One region of the Myceligenerans halotolerans genome, then DNA from elsewhere that is predicted to be linked to it. Evidence: riboswitches for the same ligand, from Rfam matches in the RefSeq annotation. Region 1 holds a riboswitch; the other holds the start of a gene.
What was found. Region 1 has a riboswitch for thiamine pyrophosphate ahead of thiD (bifunctional hydroxymethylpyrimidine kinase/phosphomethylpyrimidine kinase). Riboswitches for the same ligand answer to the same signal wherever they lie in the genome.
Positions count from the first base shown of each region.

Region 2: it holds a riboswitch for thiamine pyrophosphate, as region 1 does, so the genes downstream of both, ACYVK5_RS24675 (thiamine ABC transporter substrate-binding protein) here and thiD (bifunctional hydroxymethylpyrimidine kinase/phosphomethylpyrimidine kinase) in region 1, are expected to answer to the same signal.

Region 1 covers NZ_BAAGRL010000021.1:183,675-186,856, reverse strand. The annotation lists gene ACYVK5_RS14355 (MaoC family dehydratase) at 1-98, shown strand, start outside; gene ACYVK5_RS14350 (HpcH/HpaI aldolase/citrate lyase family protein) at 92-1,012, shown strand; TPP riboswitch at 1,129-1,226, shown strand; gene thiD (bifunctional hydroxymethylpyrimidine kinase/phosphomethylpyrimidine kinase) at 1,327-2,169, shown strand; gene ACYVK5_RS14340 (hypothetical protein) at 2,185-2,763, opposite strand; gene ACYVK5_RS14335 (hypothetical protein) at 2,819-3,182, opposite strand, start outside.
Region 2 covers NZ_BAAGRL010000057.1:158,104-161,285, forward strand. The annotation lists gene ACYVK5_RS24670 (ABC transporter permease) at 1-497, opposite strand, end outside; gene ACYVK5_RS24675 (thiamine ABC transporter substrate-binding protein) at 494-1,513, opposite strand; TPP riboswitch at 1,513-1,630, opposite strand; gene ACYVK5_RS24680 (DUF4235 domain-containing protein) at 1,680-1,967, shown strand; gene moaC (cyclic pyranopterin monophosphate synthase MoaC) at 2,072-2,554, shown strand; gene ACYVK5_RS24690 (MoaD/ThiS family protein) at 2,551-2,793, shown strand; gene ACYVK5_RS24695 (MogA/MoaB family molybdenum cofactor biosynthesis protein) at 2,944-3,182, opposite strand, start outside.

The DNA of each region.
Region 1 (3,182 bases):
GGACGCAGGCGGCGCACGAGGCCGCGGAAGCGGGGGGCGGGCCGGCGCAGGGCTCGGCAGTGCCGGGCGACGTGCCGGACGCGGGGGATCAGTGGTGATTCCGGGACCCGCGCTCCTGTTCTGCCCGGCGGACCGGCCCGACCGGTTCGCCAAGGCCGCGTCCCGGGCGGACGGCGTGATCCTCGACCTCGAGGACGCCGTCGCGCCCGGGGCGCGGCCGGCCGCGCGCGAGGCCCTCGTCGCGGCGGGCCGCGCGGCACGGGGTAGCAGCAGGGTCGGCGGTTCCCGCGGCAGGGATGCGTCCCGTGGCGGCTCCGGCGAGCCGGGGGCCGACGAGGCCCTCGCTCTCGCGCCCGAGCGCACGATCGTGCGCGTCAACCCGCCCGGGACTCCGGATCACGAGCTCGATCTCGCGGCGGTCCGGGCCACGCCGTTCCGCACGGTCATGGTTGCCAAGGCGGACGCGAGCCTGCCGGTGCTGGACGGGCTGGACGTCGTGGCGCTGTGCGAGACGGCGGCCGGTGTCGTGGACGCGGTCGCGCTCGCCCGGCGGGAGGGCGTCGTGGCCCTCATGTGGGGTGCGGAGGACCTGGTTGCCTCCTTGGGGGGTACGTCCAGCCGGTTCGGCCCGGGGGAACGGGATCCGGGGGCGTACCGGGACGTGGCGCGGCATGCCCGGGCGACGGTCCTGCTGGCCGCGGGCGCGGCCGGGAAGCAGGCGATCGACGCGGTCCACCTGGACATCGACGACCTCGACGGCCTGCGCGCGGAGGCCGTGGACGCCGTCGCGTCCGGCTTCGCGGCCACGGCGTGCATCCACCCGAGGCATGTCGGGGTCATCCGGGACGCCTACGCCCCCACCCCGGAGGAGGTGGCGCGTGCCGAGCGGATCCTCGCGGCGGCGGACCACGAGGCCGGGGGAGGCGCGGGGGTGTTCGCGCTGGACGGCGTGATGGTGGACGAGCCCGTCCTGCGCCATGCCCGCGCGGTCCTGGCCCGGGCCGGCGCGTGACGACGCCGGGCTTGCCCCGGTACGGGTGTGCACGTGACCCTGGTGTGATGGATCGGACACGGCGCCGAGCCGGACTTTTGTCGACAAACCAGCCTTCTGCTGCGTAAACTAGGAAAGAAATCGACACGGGGTGCTGCAATCGTGGCAGCTGAGAACACACCCGTCGAACCTGATCCAGGTAGTGCCGGCGAAGGGAATGTCGAGATGCGCGCAACAGGGAATCGTCTCCCGGCCACGGTCATGACGACGGCCATGCCGCTGCCTGCGGCCACGGCGACGGCGGTGGGTGCGGCGGGCGAGCCGGCGGTGGCGTCATGAGAGTCCCGCGCGTGCTGTCGATCGCCGGATCCGACCCGTCGGGCGGGGCGGGAATCCAGGCGGACCTGAAGTCGATCGCCGCCCACGGCGGCTACGGGATGGCCGTGATCACGGCCCTGACCGCGCAGAACACCCAGGGCGTGCGGGCGGTCCACACGCCGCCCGCGGCGTTCGTCGCCCAGCAGCTGGACGCCGTCAGCGACGACATCGAGGTCGACGCGGTCAAGATCGGGATGCTGGGCACGGCGTGCGCGGCCGACGTCGTCGGCGTCTGGCTCGAGCGCGTCCGCCCGCCCGTCGTCGTGCTCGACCCCGTCATGATCGCCACCAGTGGCGACCGCCTGCTGGAGCCGAGGGCGGAGGCGGCGCTGCGGGACCTGCTGTCCCTGGCCGACGTCGTCACCCCGAACATCCCCGAGCTGGCCGTGCTCACCGGCGGGTCCGAGGCCGTCACGTGGGCGCAGGCGCTCGCGCAGGCGCGCGAGGTGGCGTCCGTGCACGACGTGCTGGTCCTGGCCAAGGGCGGCCACCTGCTCGCGTCCGACACGCCGGACGCGCTGGTCTCGGCCCACGGCGAGGTGGCGGGCGTCAGCGGGCCGCGCCTGGTGGCCACCAGCACGCACGGCACGGGGTGCTCCCTGTCCTCGGCGCTGGCGACGCTGCGGGTCGTGACCGGCTCGTGGCCCGAGGCGCTGCGGCGTGCGACGACGTGGTTGCGTGCGGCCATCGCCCGGGGCGAGAGTCTGCGGGTGGGCGGCCCGGGCGGTCACGGCCCGGTGGACCACCTGGGCATGCTCTGGGACGCCGCGGGCGTCCGCGCGCGAGCCCTGGAGTCCTGACCCGCCCGCCGTCCGCTATCCGATGAGGAGGCCGGCGGCCGCGGCGGTCAGGGCGGCCCCGGCGGCGATCCACGCGATGAGCACGTCGCGGCGGGCGCGGGCCTGGACCTGCTCCAGCGCCTGGTGCAGCACGGTGACCTCCTCGCGGGTGGCGGCGAGCTCGCCGACCACCGAGGTGGCCGCCGCATGTGCCGCGGCGGCCTCCTCGCGGGCGGTCCGTGCGTCGGCCCGGGCCCGCTCGGCGGTGATGGCCGCCTGGGACGCGGCGCCGGCGGCCTGGGCGGCGGCTGCCTCGGCTGCCTCTGCGGCGCGGCGCAGGTGCTTGCGGTCCTTGCTCTCGGACGGGGTGGGGGCGTGCACCATCGCGGAGCCGCCGACCCGGGCGCCGTCGGCTCCCGCGGGGTCGCTCATGCCGGCGTCGACGGTGGGCTGGGAGACCGTCGCGTCGCCCGGGTGTCCGGTGTCCGGGTCGTCGGTCCGGGCGAGCTGCGCCTGGACCCCGGCCTTGAGGTCCGCGATGAGGGGCCGGGGATCCCAGGCCATCCGCTGAGGCCTGTGCGCCGCGTGCCGCGGGGAGTCGTCGAGGGGCGCCATGGCGATGAAGGTGCCAGCGCGAACACCGCCCGGGGTGCGCCGGCCGCCTCTCGTCTCAGAGGGCGAACGCCGCTCCGAGGGCGGCCAGTGCCAGCACGACGGCGACGACCGCGACGACGGTGGCCGTGCCCGCCTTCTTCGCCGCACCGGCCGCCGCGTCGCGGGCGGCGGTGGCGGACTTCTCGGCGTCGGCCAGCGATACCGCCAGGCGGGCGAGCTCGTCGCGCTGTGCCTCGGTCTTCTCGCGCAGGCCGGCGATCGCGCGGTCCGCAGCCTCGGTGGCGTCGGTGGTGGCGGTGACCCGCTGCTCGACGTCGTCGATCCGCGCGGCCGCGGTCTCGCGGGCCTCGCGCGTCTCGGCGCGGGCCTCGTCCAGGCCCTGCCGCGCGGCGTCGGCCGTCTCCGCGGCGGCGTCGGCG
Region 2 (3,182 bases), on a different contig from region 1:
AGGAACCCGAGCGCGCCGTCGGGCACGAACAGGCTGCGGAACGCCACGCCGACCACCACGGTCGGGAGCACGAAGGGGACGGTCACCAGTCCGCGCAGCAGGCCTCGGCCGGGGAACGCGCGGCGGTACAGGAGGAACGCGACGGGCAGTCCGGCGAGGAGCGAGAACGCCGTACCGAGGAGGGACTGGGCGAGCGTCAGGCCGACCAGGCGCCAGGTACGCGGGCGGCCGAGGACGTCCGCGAACCCGGTCAGGTCGAGCGCGCCGTCGGCGACGAATCCGCGCGCCACCAGCGTCGCCACGGGCCACGCGAAGAACAGCCCCACAAACAGCAGCGGGATGAGCGCGACCGTGCCCCAGGCGAGCGCTCGGCGGATTGCCGGAGCGTCAGGGGACCAGGCGCGGACGTATCTTTCCCGAAGTGGAGGGCCCCCTGGGGCCCGTGAACGCGTCCGCGCATGGAACCCTCGCGGATCGGACGTCCGCCGGGCGCTCATCCCAGCACGATCGCGGTCCACGCCTCGATCCACTCGTCACGGTGCTCCGCGATCTCCGCCGGATCCACCTGGTACGGGTCGTCGGCGAGCGGGGCGTGCTTGGCCCACTCCTCGGGCAGGGCGACGTCCTCGTCGGCCGGATACATGTACATCGAACCGGGCAGGTCCGCCTGGACCGTCTCCGACTGCAGGAACCTCACCAGCTCCCAGGCGCCGTCCGGGTTCTCGGCGCCGGTCAGCACGCCGGCGTACTCCTCCTGGCGGAAGCAGGTCTCGAGCAGCGCGGTGGTGGTCGACTCGCCGTCCTCGGTCACGGTGTAGGCCGGCGACGTCGCGTACGACAGGACGAGCGGGCGGTCGCCCTCCCCGTCCGCGCCGGAGAAGTCGACGTAGTAGGCGTCCTCCCAGGAGTCGACGACCTTGACGTCGTTCTCCCGCAGCGCCGACCAGTAGTCGCCGAAGCCGTTGGGCCCGAACGCGTCGTACGTGGCCAGCAGGAACGCGAGTCCGGGGGACGACGTCGCGGGGTTCGTCACGACGAGCAGGCCCTGGTACTCGGGCTCGGCGAGGTCCTCGAGGGTCTCGGGGGCGTCCAGGTTCTGCTCGGCGAGCCACTCCTTGTCCGCGTTGATGCAGACGTCGCCCTGGTCGATCTGCTCGAGGTCGCCGGAGATCACGCCCTCGTCGGTGACGCGCGACGCGAACGTGTTGTCGATACCGAACACCGCGTCGCCGAGCGGCGCGTCCTTGGTCAGCACGAGCTGGTTCGCGAGCGTGCCGGCGTCTCCGGCGGCGTTCACCTCGACCGTGTACCCGCTCTCCTCCTCGAACTCCTCGAGGATGCCGTCGCTGAGGGCGAACGAGTCGTGCGTGACGAGCGTGACGGTGTCCGACGCCGGCGAGGCATCGGCGTCCTGCTCGCCGGCGGGCTGCCCGGTGCAGCCGGTGAGCAGCAGGGCGGCCGCGGCGGACGCAGCTGTCGCCGCGGTCACGGCGGTACGGCGGAACATGGTCATGAAAGGTCCTTTCGACTTCCTCCACCGGTGCTAACCGGATCAGGTTCGAGGGTCTGCGGCGAACCGCACTCTCAGCGCCCGCGTCGTTCGGTGGCGGGGGCTCCCCTGTCGTTGTTCTCGGCAGCCTACCTCTGCTGTCCGACACGGATGCCGATACGGTGGGTCCGTGGCCGAGAATGAGACGGAACCGACACTTGCGGTGAAGATCGGCACCATTGCCCTCACGTTCGCCGCCGGATGGGCGGCACAGAAGGCTCTGGCGCTGATCTGGAAGCAGGTCACCGGTAAAGACGCACCTACCAAGCCTGACGACCCGGAACTCGACATGGTCCAGGCGACCGTGTTCGCCGCGGTCGCCGCCGGGACGGCCGTGCTCGCCAAGCGTGTCGCCGCGCGCGGCGCGCAGCGGGCGGTGGCCCGGATCGCCGCCCGTTCGGCGGCTCGCTCGTCATGACCGCGTCCCGGGGGCCGGCCGGTCGGCCCCCGGGACGACAGCGGGGCGGAACGCCAGGGACGGACGGCGGTGAGAGCGGGCGCGCGATCTCCTACGCTGAGCACGTGACCTTCACGCATCTCGACGACCGGGGCCAGGCCCGCATGGTCGACGTCACCGCCAAGCAGCCCACCGTTCGTTCCGCGACGGCGACCGGTCACGTCGCGTGCGCGCCCGACGTCGTGGCCGCCCTGCGCTCAGGGGACGTGCCGAAGGGCGACGTGCTCGCCGTGGCCCGGATCGCCGGCATCGCGGGCGCCAAGCGCACCGCCGAGCTCCTGCCCCTCGCACACGTGATCGGCGTGCACGGTGCGGTGGTGGACCTCGAGGTCACCGACGACGGCGTCCACATCTCCGCCACCGTCCGCACCGCCGACCGCACCGGTGTGGAGATGGAGGCGCTGACCGCGGTGTCGGTCGCCGGGCTGGCGGTGGTCGACATGGTCAAGGGCCTGGACAAGTCGGTGTCGCTCGCGGACGTCCGCCTCGTGGCGAAGACCGGCGGCAAGTCGGGTGACTGGGTTCGTCCGGAGGCCGGGACGCCATGATCCAGGTGCGGTACTTCGCGGGAGCGCGAGAGGCGTCGGGTGTCGGCACGGAAGACGTCCCGGGCCCGACGACGGCAGGCGGGCTGCGGGCCGAGCTGGCCGCGCGGCACGGGGCAGGGCTGAGCGAGGTCCTGCCGAAGTGCACGCTTCTGGTGGCTGGAGCCCGGGCGGCGTCGGACGGGACTCCGGTCCCGGACGGGACGACAGTGGACGTGCTCCCGCCGTTCGCGGGCGGCTGATCGCTCCGGCGTGTGCCGCGGCCTTGTCTGTCCGCGGGCCGCTGCGGCTCTGTCAGGCGCGCGTCGCCGCCGCCGAACCGGCTGACAGCTTCGAGCTGTCGACACCGCGTGAGAACCGGCCCTCATCCGACGGGTGGGCCACCGGGTGGGCTACGACGTGGGTGCGGAGGTGTGGTCGCCGCCGTCGAGCTGGTCGCGGATGTGCGGCCAGAGCGGCATGACGACCTCGGCGCCGTCCCGGGCCCCTCCCGTCGATCCGGGCAGGTTCACGACGAGCGCGGGCCGGCCGCCGTCGGGCATCCGGATGATGCCGGCGAGGCCCCGGGACAGGACCGCGGTGGGGACGCCCGCGTTCGCGCCCTGGGCGCGGATCGCTTCGGCGATGCCTG